2 linked regions of the Hahella sp. HNIBRBA332 genome follow. The protein of the gene in region 1 interacts with the protein of each later gene in a pairwise test. Links are inferred from orthologs where the notes say so. Each region holds a gene or a part of one and is shown on either strand. Other genes may lie near its edges. The genes, in order: O5O45_RS15115 and O5O45_RS01150.

Evidence for each region.
Region 2: the proteins of O5O45_RS15115 (region 1) and O5O45_RS01150 interact in binary tests that used the Escherichia coli proteins (3 or more experiments, as listed by UniProt). The link is inferred for Hahella sp. HNIBRBA332 from one-to-one orthologs.

What each region holds. Positions count from the first base shown.
Region 1 is NZ_CP132203.1:3,411,670-3,420,258, reverse strand. The notes cover bases 3,463-6,300. They hold O5O45_RS15115 (peptidylprolyl isomerase), read right to left. Parts: upstream 5,104-6,300; coding sequence 4,822-5,103; downstream 3,463-4,821. Other genes in these bases: O5O45_RS15110 (MBL fold metallo-hydrolase), read left to right, coding at 5,318-6,178; O5O45_RS15120 (ABC transporter transmembrane domain-containing protein), read right to left, coding at 3,463-4,658. In the rest of the region: O5O45_RS15135 (nitric oxide reductase activation protein NorD), read left to right, coding at 1-804; O5O45_RS15130 (O-acetylhomoserine aminocarboxypropyltransferase/cysteine synthase family protein), read right to left, coding at 902-2,176; O5O45_RS15125 (YbaN family protein), read left to right, coding at 2,458-2,862; more of O5O45_RS15120, read right to left, coding at 2,874-3,462; O5O45_RS15105 (DUF4123 domain-containing protein), read left to right, coding at 6,457-7,431; O5O45_RS15100 (hypothetical protein), read left to right, coding at 7,428-8,589. UniProt on the Escherichia coli protein: PPIases accelerate the folding of proteins. It prefers amino acid residues with hydrophobic side chains like leucine and phenylalanine in the P1 position of the peptides substrates.
Region 2 is NZ_CP132203.1:220,399-229,131, forward strand. Bases 1,419-4,400 are described here. They hold O5O45_RS01150 (NAD(P)/FAD-dependent oxidoreductase), read left to right. Parts: upstream 1,419-2,344; coding sequence 2,345-3,457; downstream 3,458-4,400. Other genes in these bases: O5O45_RS01145 (DMT family transporter), read right to left, coding at 1,419-2,190; O5O45_RS01155 (ComF family protein), read right to left, coding at 3,462-4,196; bioB (biotin synthase BioB), read left to right, coding at 4,288-4,400. Also shown: O5O45_RS01140 (saccharopine dehydrogenase family protein), read left to right, coding at 63-1,274; more of O5O45_RS01145, read right to left, coding at 1,243-1,418; more of bioB, read left to right, coding at 4,401-5,364; bioF (8-amino-7-oxononanoate synthase), read left to right, coding at 5,370-6,560; O5O45_RS01170 (alpha/beta fold hydrolase), read left to right, coding at 6,553-7,260; malonyl-ACP O-methyltransferase BioC, read left to right, coding at 7,349-8,119; bioD (dethiobiotin synthase), read left to right, coding at 8,123-8,733. UniProt on the Escherichia coli protein: Catalyzes the dehydrogenation of L-2-hydroxyglutarate (L2HG) to alpha-ketoglutarate and couples to the respiratory chain by feeding electrons from the reaction into the membrane quinone pool.

The sequences.
Region 1 (8,589 bases):
CATCGCGCGCCGCCCTGCGCGCCGCCGTCGCGCCTGCGCAGAGTGGTGCGAGAGGTGCGCGCTCGCTTCGAGATGATGCGCCCCATGCGCGTTTGGCGTCGCAATCAGGCGGATGGCGAAGAGATCGAAATGGAGCGCTGGAACGAGTTCTGCGCTGACAGAATCGCCGGCGGCGCCGTCGAACAGCCCATGTTCAAGAGTTTTAACGGACGATTGCGGGATCTGGACTGTCTGTTGCTGGCGGATCTGTCCATGTCCACGGACGCTTATGTGGATAACGATAGGCGTGTGATTGACGTCATCAGCGATGCGTTGATGCTGTTTTCCGAAGCCCTGGACGCCGTTGGCGATCGCTTTGCTCTGTACGGCTTTTCTTCCTGCAAACGCCAGCATGTTCGCTTTCACGTCATTAAAAACTTTGCAGAGCCCTACACGGATGCGGTGCGGGGGCGGATAGTCGCCCTGCGGCCAGGGTTTTATACCCGCATTGGCGCCGCACTGCGTCAGTCCACGAAGATCCTGCGAGATCAGAAAGCGTCGCGAAGGTTGTTGCTGATTCTCACTGATGGCAAACCCAACGACCTTGACCTTTATGAAGGCCGCTATGGGCTGGAGGACACCCGTCAGGCGGTGATGGAAGCGAGAAGAGAAGGGCTGATTCCATTCTGTATTACGGTGGATAAAGAGGCGGAGGAATACCTGCCGTACCTGTTTGGCGACAAAGGCTATGCGCTGATCAACAATATTGAGCGTCTGCCGCGGGAGCTGCCGCTACTGTACGCAACGTTGATGGAAGGGAAGTGATTCATTGAAAGAGGAGTAGAACGCCGCGGGATAACCGGCGGCGCGCTACATTAATCATCATCCTGCTGATACAAATAACGTCTTGTTATTGCAGCTGTTACAACGTCGCCTGCGCCAATGCCTGCTCCAGGTCCTTGATGATGTCGTCCTTGTGCTCGATGCCGATGGACAGGCGCACCATATCTGGAGAAACGCCGGCGGCGGCTTGCTCTTTTTCATCCAACTGCCGGTGCGTGGTGGTGGCGGGGTGGCAGGCGAGGGTCTTGGCGTCGCCGATATTCACCAGTCGCTTGACCATCTGCAAGGCGTCGATAAAACGGCCGCCTGCTTCTTTGCCGCCTTTGATGCCGAAACTCAGTACGGAGGAAGGTTTACCACCCATGTACTTCTGCGCCAGCTCGTAATACGGGCTGCTCTCCAGGCCGGGGTATTTCACCCAGCTGACGCTGGGGTGGGAAGCCAGAAACTGGCATACCGCCATGGCGTTTTCCACGTGTCTCTCCATCCGCAACGACAGGGTTTCGACGCCTTGCAGAATCAGGAACGTGTTGAATGGCGACAGGGCTGCGCCCATATTGCGCAACGGCGCCACCCGCGCGCGACCGATAAAGGCGGCGTCGCCCAGGGCTTCGGTATACACCACGCCGTGGTAGGACGGATCAGGCTCGTTGAGCTGGGGAAAGCGGGGATTGTCTTTCCAGGGGAAACGGCCTGAATCAATGATCACGCCGCCAATGGTGGTGCCATGGCCGCCGATATATTTGGTTAATGAGTGCACCACGATATCGGCGCCGAAATCGAATGGACGGCACAACACGGGAGTGGCGACAGTGTTATCGACAATCACCGGTATGCCGTGTTTGTGGGCGATTGCGGCGAGTGCTTCAAGATCCGCCACGTTTCCGGCGGGATTGCCGATGGATTCGCAAAAAACCGCTTTGGTGTTTGCATCGATCAACGCTTCCATGGAGGCAGGGTCGTCGCTGTTAAACATGCGCGCAGTGACGCCGGATTGCGGCAGCGTGTGAGCGAACAGGTTGTAAGTGCCGCCATAGAGCTGATTGACGCTGATAATATTGTCGCCAGCGCGGGTCAGCGTTTGAATTGTGGCGGTGATCGCCGCCATGCCTGAGGCCATCGCCAAGGCGCCAATGCCGCCTTCCAGTTGCGCCATACGTTGCTCCAATATGGCGTTGGTCGGGTTCATGATGCGGCTGTATATGTTTCCTTCCACTTTCAGGTCGAACAAATCAGCGCCATGCTGAGTGTTGTCGAAATAGTAGGAGGTGGTCTGATAGATCGGCGCCGCGACGGCATGCGTGGTAGGGTCGCCGGCAAAGCCGCCGTGAATGGCGATGGTCTCTTGTTTCATGGATCTCTCCGCTGCGCGTAAGGAGTGGTTTGCTCTGTGCTGGTTAGCGTCATTCCCCATTAGGGGCGGCTAACTATTTGTATCGTTTAGGGAATCGTTGTCTTCAACAACGGCCCGCAACAGAGTGTACCGGTCGTCGGCGCAGGTCAATATGCTTGAGGCCTGAATTTGCCATGCTCCGTATTTGAAACTAGCATTGGCCATGTGGACCTCCTGAAAATGATCTGGCTGACGTTTTACGGAGTTTTTCTGGGTTTCAATTTCTGGATGACTGGCGCGACATGCGTAAACAATCTCTTCACATACTGCTGGTCGTCGTTGGCTGGACTTCCGTTGTGCTTGGCGTCATCGGCATTGTGTTGCCGTTATTGCCCACCACGCCCTTTATTCTGCTCGCCGCCGCCTGCTTCGCGCGTTCTTCGCCGAAATTCCATCACTGGCTGGTGTCTCATCGCCATTTGGGGCCAATCGTGAAGAACTTTGAGTCAGGACGCGGCGTCACCCGCAAGGTGAGAGTACGGGCGTTGATCTGTCTGTGGGTGGGACTCGCCATTTCCATGGTGGTTGTCGGCAAACTGTGGAGCCTGATCATGCTCAGCGGTATCGGCGCCTGCACCACCTTATACCTGTGTCGTCTGCCGACTTGTGAAGAGGACGCAGGCGAGCCCGAATCCCAGGTCAACTGACCGGCCCCGAGTTAATCGACGACCGGCTCTTCCCATTCCGTATTGAATTGCAGATCCGCCAGACGCGCGTAGAGTTCGCTGTCGCGGATCAGTTCACTATGGGAGCCCAAAGCCTCCAGGCGACCATGATTCAACACGGCGATGCGGTCGGCGTTTTTCACCGTCGCCAGACGATGAGCGATCACCAGGGTGGTGCGCCCTTGCATCAGGCGCTCCAGAGCCTGCTGCACCAGATATTCGCTTTGTGCGTCCAACGCGCTGGTAGCTTCGTCCAGCAGAAGAATGGGGGCGTCGGTGAGTATGGCGCGGGCGATGGCGATGCGTTGCTTTTGACCGCCGGACAAGCCAAGCCCGGCGTCCCCCAACCGGGTTTTGTAACCCTGTGGGAGCGCGGCGATAAATTCATGCGCGTTGGCGGCTTTGGCGGCGGCTTCGATTTCCTCCTGTGTGGCGTCTGGTTTGCCATAGCGTAAATTGTCTTCAATGGAGCCGAAAAACAGAGCTGGCGTTTGCGACACTAACGCGAAGCAGCGACGTAAATCCGTAGGCTCAAGCTGTCGAATATCCACGCCTTCCAGACGAATTTCTCCGGCCTTGCAATCAAAAAAGCGCAGCAGCAGGTCAAACAGGGTGGACTTGCCTGCGCCGGATGGGCCGACCAGCGCCAAGGTTTCCCCAGGCGCAACGTCCAGGTTCAGGTGATCGATGGCGTTGGCGTCCGGTCGCGCCGGATAGGAGAAACTGACATTGCGAATCGACAGATTGCCGGGGATCTGCTCAGGAAGGCTCTTCACGCCGAATTGCGGCGCGGCGATTTCATTCTTTGACTGCAGCAGTTCCACAATACGCTCCGCCGCGCCGGCCGCCCGTTGCAGTTCGCCTATTACCTCACTGACGGAGCCTACCGCCGCGCCTACCAGTACGCTGTAGAATACGAACGCCGCCAGCTCGCCGCCGCTGATGCGTCCTTGGATCACATCCAGGCCGCCGACCCATAACATAGCACCCACTGCGCCCAATACCAGAACGATGACGACCGTCACCAGAATGGCCCGTTGCACGATACGCTCCTTGGCGACGCTGAAGGCGTCTTCAACATGCTCTGAAAAGCGTTGTTTATCCAACTGTTGATGATTGTAGGCGTGGACGGTTTTGATTTGCCCAAGCACTTCGCCGATGTAGGAGCCGACATCCGCCACTTTATCCTGACTGCGTCGGGACAGACCTCGCACGCGCCGTCCGAATATCAGAATGGGGGACACCACTAAGGGCACGGAAATCATGACGATGGCGGTGAGTTTGGCGTTGGTGATGAACAGCCAGATGATCCCGCCGATCATCATGATGATATTGCGTAGCGCCACGGAGACGGAGGAGCCAATGACCGATTGCAGCAGGGTGGTGTCGGCAGTGAGGCGGGATTGAATCTCCAGCCCGCGATTGCTTTCAAAAAAGCCGGGATGCAGCTCGATCAGGTGATCGAACACCTTGCGGCGGATATCCGCCACCACTCTCTCGCCCAACCAGGTCACCCAGTAGTAGCGGGTGAAGGTGCCGAGCGCCAGCGCGACGATCAGGCCTAGAAAGATGAGCACATAGCGGGACAGCATCTGCTCGGACTGCGTCGCCAGACCCTGATCGATAAGCAGTCGTATGCCTTGACCAATGGACAGGGTAATGCCGGCGGTGAAAAACAATGCGCAGAGCGCGAATACAATTTGTCGTTTGTAAGGAAGAATAAACTCAAGCGTGGCTTTGAGCGCCCCGATGCGGGCTGTAGAAACGTCTTGCTGCATGGGCGGACCGTTGTGAGGTGGTCGGATAAAAGGTTGAAGTTATTTATGGAGGGAAAGTCGGGAAATTTAAAGAGGGAGAATGGAAAAAGAGAAGCAGATTAAAGGATAAAGACGGTTGAGGAGGAGATAAGGGCGACGTTAAGACGCATCGCCCTCGGCGCTCTTAGTCAGTGCGCTTAGTGACTTCCAACAGGTGGTAGCCGAACTGAGTCTTGACTGGACCCTGAACAGTGCCGACTTCCGCACTGAAAACCACTTGATCGAATTCTTTAACCATTTGACCTGGGCCGAACTCGCCCAGCTCACCGCCATTGCGGCCGGAGGGGCACTGAGAGTGTTCTTTGGCCAGAGCGGCGAAATCCGCTCCGTCTTCGATCTGCTTTTTCAGATCGTTGCACTGATCTTCGCTGTTTACCAGGATGTGACGCGCGCTAGCCCGTGCCATGGCAGTCTCCTCATATTTACGTGGGTTTAAACGGGCGCATTAAAGCACAGGAATTGAATGAATGCGAGGCTAAACGCCAGTGGCGTCACTCGGCCGATATGAATTGGCGTTAACCTGCCATTAACCAATTGATTCCTAGGCTTCCCACCACTTCTTCGGCGAATACTTTTTGCCGTACAGGAGCATTAAAACCACAAAAAATGAGGAAACTGAAATGTACAGTATTATTTTTTTGTTTTTGGCGGCGACGCTGATGATCGGTGAGGTCGAGGCGGCGGAAGTCGTTAAGTTTAAGCAGGACGCGTACGCAATTTCTGAAGCTGGTATAACCAGTCTGGTGTTGCTCTCCAAAGACGGGGTGTTGATTACAGACCCTGCATCCCCGGAAAGAGCGAAGGCGCTGCAAGCCGAAATCGCCAAGCTCACCGACCGTCCGGTGACCCACATCGTCCTGTCCCATGAGCATTTGGACCATGTTGGCGGTACAGAGACGTTTCCCGGTGCGGAAGTGATCTGTCACATCTCTTGTAAAGCCGTGTTTGATCTGGACGTCAGAGGCATGGCGCCAAAGAAGGTACATGCAGTGTTTGACGACCGGCACAGTTTTCAGTTTGGCGGACGCAAAGTGACGCTCATTCACGTCGGGCCGGCGGACGGCTTCGCCTCCACCATCATTCACTTGCCCGAAGACGGCATCGTCTACAGCGCAGACCTATACGCGGACAGGTACATTATCCCCGGCGTGTGGATGGACAACGACAACTATCTGGGCGTACTGAAAGCCCTCAGAATGATGCAGGACCTGAAACCGCAGATTGCGGTAAACGCACATTCAACCTCTACTTCCGTGCAGGCACTGGAGGAAAACGTAACCTTCGTGGAAGATCTCTATCAACTGGTCTCAACTCAGATTACCAACACCATAGCGACAAAAGGCCCCGGAGCGGTCATGGATAACATCCCCCGCTGGTCGCAAGAACTGAAACTGGACCAATACAACGACTGGAGCAACTACGTAACGGAATTTCCCGCTCATGTAAGGCGTATGGCGCTGTCTATTTATCATGGCGGGTGATATTCGGCTTTGATTGAGCTTTGCAGGGATGCAATGCTGAGGAGGATTGTAATAGTTTGGTGAATGGCCGTTAGGCATAGTCCAATCAGAGAATTGTCTGATTGGCTAAATAAAATACAATCCCGCGCTTTGTATCTTTTTGTATACCATTCACTCTTTTTCCCAGAGCCGCTATTTCTGAGATTGGCCCGGAATTGAAGTATCACAAGGGATGTATTCGGCATGCTTTATCACTTTGTCGCTATGTTGTGTCCGGTTTTGACGTTTGGTGCTCGTTGATGACGGCTAAACCCTATTTGCAGCAACTCAGATGGCGCAGTCCGCAATTCTGCTACTACTATGCGATTCTTGATTGCGCGATCGATAGTCGGCTTTATCCAGCCATTAAACGCAGTGGCTGCCAGCATTCCAGCCTGTTCTGGCCACACGCCAGTGAAACATTGTTATCCGCCTCGCCTCATGTTGTAACTTTAACCAGCCGTTTTGCTTCATGGGTATTTGAGCAAGGATGGGGAAAAGGGTGGGGCATATATCTCGCTTCCGATAAATCTTTACAAGAAGTTGTCCGTCACTTTCGACGAGTTTCAAAAGTACGTGGACCCAATCATGAGAACTGGTACTTTCGCTATTATGACCCTCGCATCTTGCGTGAGTTTCTCCCAACTTGCGACGAGGGGCAGCTCGAAAAGCTGATGGGCGAGATTGGCGAGTTTTGGATGGAGGACGAAGATGCGAATTTCTGGCTTAAGTTTGAACGGGATCGAAATGATCTTATAACAAGTCGAGCACCTGTCTCCGAGGATGAAGAACTTACACGCTCCCGGCCCACGCTGATCAATGCGCAACGGCGGCATGTGGAATATTTCTCTAGTTCCACATTTAAAATCAGGCGGGATCAGATAGAGAGGCTACGTAGCTCTGTCTACAAGTCTTTTATTCGCACTTTGGAAAACGACTTTCGCGAAGCCTACCCACAAAGATTACAGCACTACTCAGAACTCGAATTGCGCACCCGCATAAGCGACGCCCTTATTCAGTTTAAGCGTTTAGGTCTGCAAGCGCGTCGCGACGCCTATTACTACATAAAAACGTGCGTTTTTTTGGGATGGGATTTCATGGATAAACCAGACAACCAGTGGATCAAACGGGACTTTCTGGAGAAACGAACATTAGGCTCGATCAGCGACAGATTTAAAGCATTTTACGACCACTGGCGCAACGCCAATATGCAAATAGAGGATATGGTTTCATGAGTGGAAAGAGTGATGCTATAGACGCTAAGGCTGCGAACCAGTCTGGTAATGTGGATGACTTGGCGGGCTCCTGTCCACTACAGAAGTTTTCGGAGGATAAACATACTCTTGAATTGGTCTGCGAACTCCAAAATAGCCAACCTGCCGCTGGTCTGCCGTACAAAGTGACGGTAGTCGCAGATGGCTCTGTATACACAGGCGTTTTGGATGGTGGGGGTGCGGCCAAGCTTTCGGATTTGCCCGCCAGTGACGTTGAGGCCGAGTTTGGCGAGGCGCCGGATGAGGGGGCAATTAATGCTGCTAGGAGTCAGATCGCCTCAGCGCTTGAGGGTATTCTTATAGAAGAAAAGGAAGAGGCTGCTAGGAGAGATGAGGCGTTTTCGAAACTGAGTATTCTCCAGAAGAAAACAGATCTGGAGAACCGTGTTGCAAAGGGCATTTTTGACGCTGGCGTTGGAATGTTGGAGTTCCTTGACAATGTACTTGATCTTGCTAGTCCCAACGCTGTGCTCAATCGGGCAATCAAAACCTCATGGGAGTCTTATAACACTGAAACTGATGACTGGAAGTCTGACTTTATAAAGAACTTTGATAAATCTAATCATGACGCTTTAGTTAAAGCCTTAGGCTTTGATCCAAATATGATTACACCTGAGCTGATAGCTGAGGCTCAGGAAATCGCTTCCTTTGTATACGAAGATGAAGAAACCCAGGCTATTTTGGCGTCTTTTGCAAAAGAGTTCGCCACGTCACAACATATCACCGAGCTGGCGGAGTTCGCTGGAGGTGGTGCGTTTGAGATTGTGCTGGCCGCTTTGTTAGCTTCTGCAACTGGTGGTGTGGGGGCGGCAGGGATGGCTGTCAGTAAAGCGCGCTTAATGCCAAAACTCGCCAAGCTTGGTGAGTTACTCCGTAATCTAGCCAAACAGCTTAAGAAAAAGTACCGCTTTATCAAAAAGAAAGGCAGTACAAATGGCTCCGTCGAAGCCAAGCTTAATAAACCTGCTAGTGTTGAGGCTCCATCTATTAGCGAAGTGACGGACGGGGAGACGGTTGTGGAAGTCTCGGGGATTGAGCCCTCTTCTGACTTGATATATGGCTCGGGATCGGAGGAGGGGGGCAATAAGCTAGGCACACCACCTCAAAATAAAATCACCA
Region 2 (8,733 bases), 3.2 Mb from region 1 along the record:
TTAAACGGCCTATTAACGCGTGGCGCTGGGCATACTGTCAAGTCGGTACAAGGATATTCCACATGGCGAACAAGAAAATCTATGATCTGGTTCTATTTGGGGCGACGGGATACACAGGGGAGCTGACCGCCGAGTACCTGGCTAGGGCGATGATGCGGGAGGACTTCGTATGGGCGATTGCCGGGCGGAATCCAGAGAAGCTGGAGCGATTAAAAAAACGTCTATGCTCTATTAATCCGGATGTGCGTAGTCGTTTGCATGTGATTCAGGCGGATATCGAAGATCAGGCCAGCCTGGATGCGATGGCCAAAGACGCAAAAGCGGTGATCAATACAGTTGGTCCCTATATCAAATTTGGAGAGCCGGTGATCAAAGCGTGCGTGACGCAGGGCGCAGACTACGCAGACCTTACAGGGGAGCCTGAATTCGTAGACGCGATGATCAGTCAATACGATGAGGTCGCCAAGCGCAATAAAGTCAGAATAGTAAACTGTTGCGGCTTTGACAGTATTCCTCATGATCTGGGGGCTTATTATACGGTGACTGAGTTGACCCAGGGCTTGCCTGCAGACGCCTTGGCCGCCAACCCCGTTAAGCTGGAAGGATTTGTGCGCGCTGGGGGCGCTTTTTCCGGTGGAACCTGGCATTCCGCTGTGCACGCATTTTCGAGAGCCCGACAGGCGCGGTCAGATAAGCGCAACAAGCCGCGCATGTCTGAATCTACCCGTAAAGTCGGGAGTGTGGACTTCAATTTGCGTTTTCGTAAGGAAATCAACGCTTGGGCGTGTCCTTTTCCTACGATTGATCCTCAAGTGGTGAAACGCAGCGCCAGGGCGCTTGAGCAATATGGCCAAGAGTTTAAATATGGCCATTATGTTCAGGTGAAGAAGCTGCCCCGGGTTATTGCAGGCGCTGCGCTTGTCGGCGGCGTATTTGCGTTGGCTCAGCTCAAACCTACGCGTAATTGGCTTTTAAGCCTCAAGCCAGCGGGGCAGGGGCCTACACCTGAGCAGCGCAGCCGGGGCTGGTTTAAGGTGGTGTTTATTGGTTCCTGCGACGGTCGTCGTATAAAGACGCAGGTAAGCGGCGGCGACCCAGGTTATGGCGAAACCTCAAAAATGCTGGCGGAAAGCGGCTTGTGTCTGGCGCTGGATCGACGCAAATTACCGAAATCATACGGCGTGATCACCCCAGTCATGGCGATGGGGCGTCCATTGATGGATCGATTGCAGCAAAGAGGCGTCAAGTTCGAGGTTTTGGAATCGGCGGTTTGACGCTTTTGCCCATATCCTGAGAGAGCCACAGCCCGGCTAGAATCGCTCCACCGCCTATAAGATGGTAGCTCTCAGGATGCTCGCCGAGAAAAGGGATGGATAGCAGGGCGGTAAGCAGCGGCGTCAAATAGGCGAATAAAGCGGCGGTGCTGGGAGATGTCTTGGTGACGCCGTAGTTCCACAACAGGTATGCGCAGAGTGATGGGAATATCGCAACGTAGGCGATAACCGCCGCCAAGTCATAGGTCCACTCGAACCCGCCTTTAATATGGTGTTCCAGAGCATAAAAGGGCAGGATCATCGGTAGCCCTAGTCCCAGCAAAATCGCGAACAAGTCAAAGCCAGGGATGGGGATGGCCCATTTTCTCAACAAAACGGAGTACAGTGACCAAATAACCATCGCCGCCGCCATGATGCTGTCGCCGGCATTCATTTGCAAAGAGAGCAACGTGCTTGGTTCACCGTGTAGTATCACATATAGCGCGCCGAGGAAGGCGAGCGACACGCCGAGTCCGCTTTTAAGATTCAGACGCTGGCCAAGCAGGGGCATTGCTAAAACCAGGGTGGCTACCGGCAACAGCGAGTTCACTAATGTGATATTGAGTGCAGAGGTGAATTGCGCGGAGGTATACAGCAGTGAGTTGTAGGTCGCCACGCCGAGAAAAGCGAGCACGCTTATTTTGAGCCAGTGCTGCTTTATGAGGTCTTTATGACGCAGGAACGCCCGCAAAATAAACGGCGAGATAAGGAGCGCGCAAACCAGCCAGCGATGGAAAGACAGCGCCAGCGGAGGAATGCTGTCATTGAAGCCGCGCGCCACCAGTGCGTTACCCGCCCAAAATAATGATGTTCCCGCCAGTCCTAAGTAAGGCGCTATTCGAAAGAAGAGTGAATCAGAGGCATTGACGTCGCTCACTGCGCGGGTCCTTTTGTGTTGCTGGCAAGGCGGGAGAACGCCTGGTCCTGCCATGAGGGCTTTCGGGGCTTTCAATTCTAGGATAAATTCTATCTGTTCGGCCAATTTTTCCGTTTATATCAATCATTAAGCAGGTGAGAGCGACGAAACTGTTATGGAGCTTTTTGAAACATCCATTGTAGTGATTGGCGCAGGTGTTGTGGGGCTAAGCATCGCCAAGGCGTTGGCTGAAGGCGGGCAGGATGTGCTGCTGTTGGAGCGAGAGGGTCTTATTGGCTCTGGGATATCATCTCGCAACAGTGAAGTGATTCATGCTGGCATCTACTATCCGCAGGGCAGCCTGAAAGCCGAGACCTGTGTAAGGGGTAAGGCGCTATTGTACGAGTACTGCGCTTCTCGAGGGATTCCTCATAAGCGTTGCGGGAAGCTCATTGTTGCAACCCATCCTGATCAGATGGATGCCTTGCAGCAGATATATGAGGCGGCCGCCGCCAATGGCGTGACGGACTTACAGTGGTTGACTCAGGCCCAAGTTCAGGCGATGGAGCCTGAGTTAAAGTCTGTTGGCGCGCTGTACTCTCCTTCTACCGGCATTATCGACAGCCATCAGTATATGTTGTCCTTACAGGGTGATTTTGAACGTGCGGGCGGAATGACGGCGCTTAATTCGCCATTGCTGGGTGGGCGTATTGATGCAGAGTCAGTTACCTTGAGCGTTGGCGGCGCGGCGCCCTGTCAGGTGCGTGCGGAAGTGGTTGTGAATTGCGCGGGGTTGGATGCGATGGGAGTACTTGCTAACGTGGAGTGCTATCCATCTGTTGGAATTCCTCCGATCTATTTCGCCAAAGGAAGTTACTTTTCGCTATCGGGACGCAGCCCTTTTCAGCGCTTGATATACCCTGTGCCGGAGGACGGCGGACTGGGAGTGCACTTGACCCTGGACATGGGGGGGCAGGCGCGATTCGGTCCAGATGTCGAGTGGATAGATCGGCCGGAGTTCAGTGTAGACCCGCAACGGATGGCTAAGTTCGCCCAGGCTATACGCAATTACTGGCCTGCGTTGCCAGAGGGGATGCTGCAGCCGGCGTATGCAGGCGTCCGACCCAAGTTGTCGCCGCAAGGCGCGCGCGCAGAGGACTTTATCATCGATACGCCTGAACAGAACGGCGTTGCAGGCTGGTATAACCTGTTCGGTATTGAGTCGCCTGGGCTGACGGCCTCACTTGCCCTCGCGGAGAAGGTAGCGAAGCGGATATTAAATCATTAATAGTTCAGTCCATTGAGCGTCTTGCAATACTGAAAACATAAACCTCAAGCGCTCCCGCCATTTTCAGCGTGCGCGCCAGCTCATCCGCCGTGCTGCCTGTAGTGACGACATCGTCAATAATAATCAACGGCTGCTGAGGGAGGTCGGATGACGCCGCAAAGCTATTCTTCACATTGCTGCGTCTGTTTTTTCGATTTAGTCCGGTTTGAGGCGGAGACGCCTTTATCCGCCGGCACAGTTTGCTGCTGAACTTTGTATTGGCATAGCGGGCCAGACTTCGCGCCAGCAGCTCCGCCTGGTTGAACCCACGTTTACGTTGCTTGCTGTTATGCATTGGAACTGGTATTAGCACGGGGGGTGAAATATGCGCGTAGGCCTGTTGAAACGCAGGGAGAGCTGCCTGCGCGAGCGCCCTGGCCCAATATCGTTTATCTCCATACTTCAACTGTCCAATGACTTGATTCAATGGGAAGGTGTAGTCAAAAGCGCTGGTGCTGGCGTCAAAGTGTGGAGGTTGACGCAGACAGCGTCCACAAGGGATGGCGTCAGGAGCTATCCGACTGATGCCGCAACGGGGGCAGGGGTGTTTGGGGGCCGCCAGGTCTGCAGCGCAGGCGGTGCAAATATGAGTGCCACACCCCGATTCGAGGCAAAGCAGGCAATGCTTTAGTTGTAAGCTGTTAACCTTTTCTCTGAGAAAGGTTGACAGCTTTTTGGCCCGGCTTATTATGTCTTCCATGAATTTCTCTCGTTTTTGGGTCCACTTTCCTGTGTCGAGGCGGATTATATCTCAGGCCCCGGCTAGTTTTGTATAACAGCAAGAGTTTGATATGACAGCAACTACGCAATCACCTATCCGCCATGACTGGTCTCTGGAAGAAGTTGAGGCTCTCTTCGCCCTGCCTTTCAATGACTTATTGTTCCAGGCGCAAGTCATGCACAGGCAGAATTTCGATCCGAATGAAGTGCAGGTCAGCACTCTGCTTTCCATCAAGACCGGCGCCTGCCCTGAAGACTGTAAATACTGCCCTCAGAGCGGCCACTACAATACTGGCCTTGACAAAGAGAAGCTGCTGGAAGTGGAAAAGGTGGTGAACGAGGCCAAGGCAGCCAAAGAGAAGGGCTCCAGCCGTTTTTGTATGGGGGCGGCTTGGAGAAACCCCCGCGCCAAAGATATGCCTTACGTCCTTGAGATGGTCAAACAGGTTAAATCTCTGGGAATGGAAACCTGCATGACCCTGGGCATGCTGACGGCGGACCAGGCGCTTGAGCTTGCTGGAGCAGGCTTGGATTACTACAACCATAACCTGGATACTTCTGAGAATTACTACGGTGAGATTATCACCACACGGACATACTCCGACCGTCTGGAAACGCTGCAAAACGTTAGAGACGCCGGTATGAAAGTCTGTTGCGGCGGCATCATGGGCATGGGGGAAAGCGCCCGCGACCGCGCTGCTTTGTTCACCCAGCTGGCGAATTTGCCCAGCCATCCTGAGAGTGTGCCGATCAATATGCTGGTCAAAGTGAAAGGCACGCCTCTGGAAGTGCAGGAAGATATAGATCCGTTTGATTTCATTCGCACCATCGCCGTTGCGCGAATCCTTATGCCCAAGTCTCACGTGCGTTTGTCCGCAGGGCGTGAAGATATGAATGAGCAGATGCAGGCAATGTGTTTCCTGGCGGGCGCCAATTCCATTTTCTATGGCGAGAAACTGCTGACCACGCCCAACCCTGAAGCGGATAAGGATATGATGCTGTTCAAGAAACTGGGCATTCGTCCGGAACAGCGCGAACAAGCGCATTCGGAGGATCAGCAGGAAGCATATCTGCATGACGTTATTCAGGCGCACGATCAGCAACAACGCATGGAAAGCATGTTTTACGACGCGACAAAAACTGCTTAAACGTCATGTCTAAATGGGGGCATCTTGCGCAGACGCTGGCGGCGCGAATACAGCAGGACCTTTATCGCAGCCGCTTGACAATAGACAGCCCGCAAGCGCCTCGGGTCATGATTGAGGGGCGAGAGTACCTCGCCTTCTGCAGCAATGATTATTTAGGGCTGGCCAACGATCCACGCGTCATCGCCGCCGCACAGCAGGCTCTGAAGGAGTTTGGCCTTGGCGGCGGCGCATCCCATCTCGTTATAGGTCATCATCGCGCTCATCATGAGCTGGAGCTGGATCTGGCCGAATTCACTGGGCGCGACCGCGCCTTGCTGTTTTCAACCGGTTATATGGCTAACCTTGGCGTGGCGTCTGCACTGTTGGGCAGGGGCGACTACGTCATTGAGGACAAACTCAACCATGCATCGCTATTGGATGCGGGGATTTTATCCGGCGCAAAGCTGTTGCGCTATCGCCATACGGACTCTGAGCATCTGGCGTCGCGGTTGGATGAGGCGCGCGACAGTCGGGCCTTGGTGATCACGGACGGCGTATTCAGCATGGACGGCGATATTGCTCCGTTAGACGATATAGCCCAGATATGCCATAGCAAAGACGCCATGCTGATGGTGGATGACGCTCACGGCTTTGGCGTTCTGGGCGCCAACGGCGGAGGCTGTGCTGAGCATTTTGGGTTGAACCAGAGCGATGTACCAATACTGATGGGAACTCTCGGCAAGTCCTATGGCGCTGCCGGGGCCTTTGTCACTGGCTCGGAAGAACTGATTGAAACATTGGTGCAATTCGCCAGAACCTATATTTACACCACTTCCATGCCCCCGGCGATCGCTGCTGCGGCGCGTGTCAGCTTGTGTATCAGTCGGGAAGAATCATGGCGTCGCGAGCGATTGAATGAATTGGTGGCGCGCTTCCGTAAAGAAGCAGCGGGAATGGGTTATCAGCTGGCGGCCTCTTCCACTCCGATACAACCCATTTTCATTGGCGATGCGGCTACAGCGATGGAGCTGAGCCAGGCGTTACGCAAAGAAGGTATTTTGATAACGGCAATTCGCCCTCCAACGGTTCCAGCAAATACCTCGCGACTGCGCGTGACGTTCAGCGCCGCTCATACGGATGACGATCTGAACCAACTATTGGAAGTCCTCTATAAGTATCGTGGCGCCGCGAATATCGCTGGAGCAGTGAATGTCTGACAGACGCTTTGATTCAGTTCATCTGATTGGCGGCTGGGCGCAGCCGCAGTCGGCGCTTGAGCCACTGACGCAGGCATTTAGCGACGCTTCAGCGGTTACGACCTGGACGTTGTGTGATTCCTATGCCGCGCTTGCTCCCCAGCTATCCGCCCAGTGGAATGAACGAACCCTGATCGTGGGCTGGTCGTTAGGCGGTTCTTTGGCGATTCGCAGATTGGCTGCGGAGAACCTGAAGGTGGCGGGTTTGGCGTTGGTGGCTTGTAATCCATTTTTCCCCGGAGACAGTCATTGGCCAGGGGTCGGCCTGGAATTACTCGACAGCTTCGCCGAAGACTTGAGGGTGGATCGTGGGCGATTACTGAGGCGCTTTAATCTGTTGCAGACCCAGGGAGCAGCGGCGGCGCGGGCGCAAGCTCGACAGACTTTAGGCTTCGCCTCTGATATTGAGTCCTGGTCAGATCGGCAGTTAAGCGCTTCTTTGGAGTGGTTGCGGAGCTGGGACTTGCGTGATGAACTGGCGCGTCTTGATGTTCCGGTCTCCCACTTTCTAGGGGAGGCGGATGCGATTGCGCCGGTCGCTCTGGCGCAAAGTCTTCAGCAAAACTACCCCGCCCACCGAGTGAAAATAATCGGTGGCATGAGCCATTTCCCTGATGCAGAGGCAAGCCGCTTCATTGCGGAATGTCTGCAGTCAGGATGAAAAAGCGTGGACCAACTCGATGAATCATGCAGTAACGTTTAAATCCATAGTGTCGACTTCCTCTCTTGCAGATTTGGAGCGTGGCGTCATGGATAAATCCAAAGTGGCTGAGTCGTTTAGCGCCGCGGCTGCGACCTATGACCATCTGGCCGGCATGCAGAAAGAGGTGGGCGAAAGCCTGGTGTCGCTCAGTCGAGAAAGTTCTCCGCAGGATATTATCGATGTGGGGTGTGGTACGGGATGGCTAACTCACCGCCTGAAAAACAGCTTTCCGGAAGCAAGATTGTGCGCCTATGACTTATCCCCAGGGATGATTGAGTACGCCCGCGCGCATCACGATGGCGTGGCGGCGCTCTGGGCTGTCGCTGATATGGAGTCGCTGCCTGTGGCGGACGCTAGTCAGGACCTTGTGTTCAGCAATATGGCGATGCAGTGGTTGGATGACCCTAGTGTCTGGTTTGCCGAGGTGAGCAGGGTGTTGCGGCCTGGGGGTCGACTGATTTGCTCAACATTGCTGACGCAGACCTTGTTTGAGCTGGAGCAGGCATGGACTGGAGTGGACGGAGATCGGCACGTCAATCGTTTTCTGAGCGTGGAACAGGTTGCTGAGGCGGCGGTTTCCTGTGGCTTACAGGGAGAATGTAGAGAGTCCCTGCATGTGCGTTTTCATGACTCCGCACTCGGTGTTATGAAAGAGCTTAAAGGTATTGGCGCCCACAATATTCAATCGGAGCGCCCGCAAGGCCTGACTGGCAAGCGACGGCTGCGACAGGTGCTTGAAAACTATGAAAAATGCAGACAGGAACAAGGGGTGCCCGCCACCTATCATGTTGGGGTCTGCGTATATAGCAGGATCTAATTCATGGCGAAGACTTTTTTTGTAACAGGGACGGATACAGAGGTTGGAAAGACCTTTGTATCCGCTGCGTTACTGCATGCGGCCGGGGCCCAGGGTAAGCGTACGCTGGGTTTGAAGCCGGTTGCATCCGGTTGCGAGCAGACCCCTGATGGACTGCGGAATGAAGATGCATTGGCGTTGCTGCGGTACGCTACGGTGAAGCTTCCGTATGCGCAAGTAAATCCCATTGCCCTGGAGCCTGCGATAGCTCCTCATATAGCGGCGCGGCAGGCAGGACGCACATTGTCCGCACCTCGATTGGCAGGGCTGTGTCGCGGCGCGTTGATGACGCCTCACGACTTCTCTTTGGTTGAAGGTGCGGGCGGTTGGTTGACGCCGTTGAATCCGCGTGAATATTTAAGTGACCTCGCCGCGATGTTGGATATTCCTGTTATTCTCGTGGTGGGTATGCGTTTAGGGTGCATCAATCACGCTTTGCTGACCGCGGAAGCGCTGCGTGGCGGACGCTTGAAGTTGGCGGGATGGGTGGCGAATCAGGTGTCAGAAGAGGCCATGCCTCAGCTGGCGGATAATCTTGAAACATTGAGCGCTAGAATTTCAGCGCCCTGCCTGGG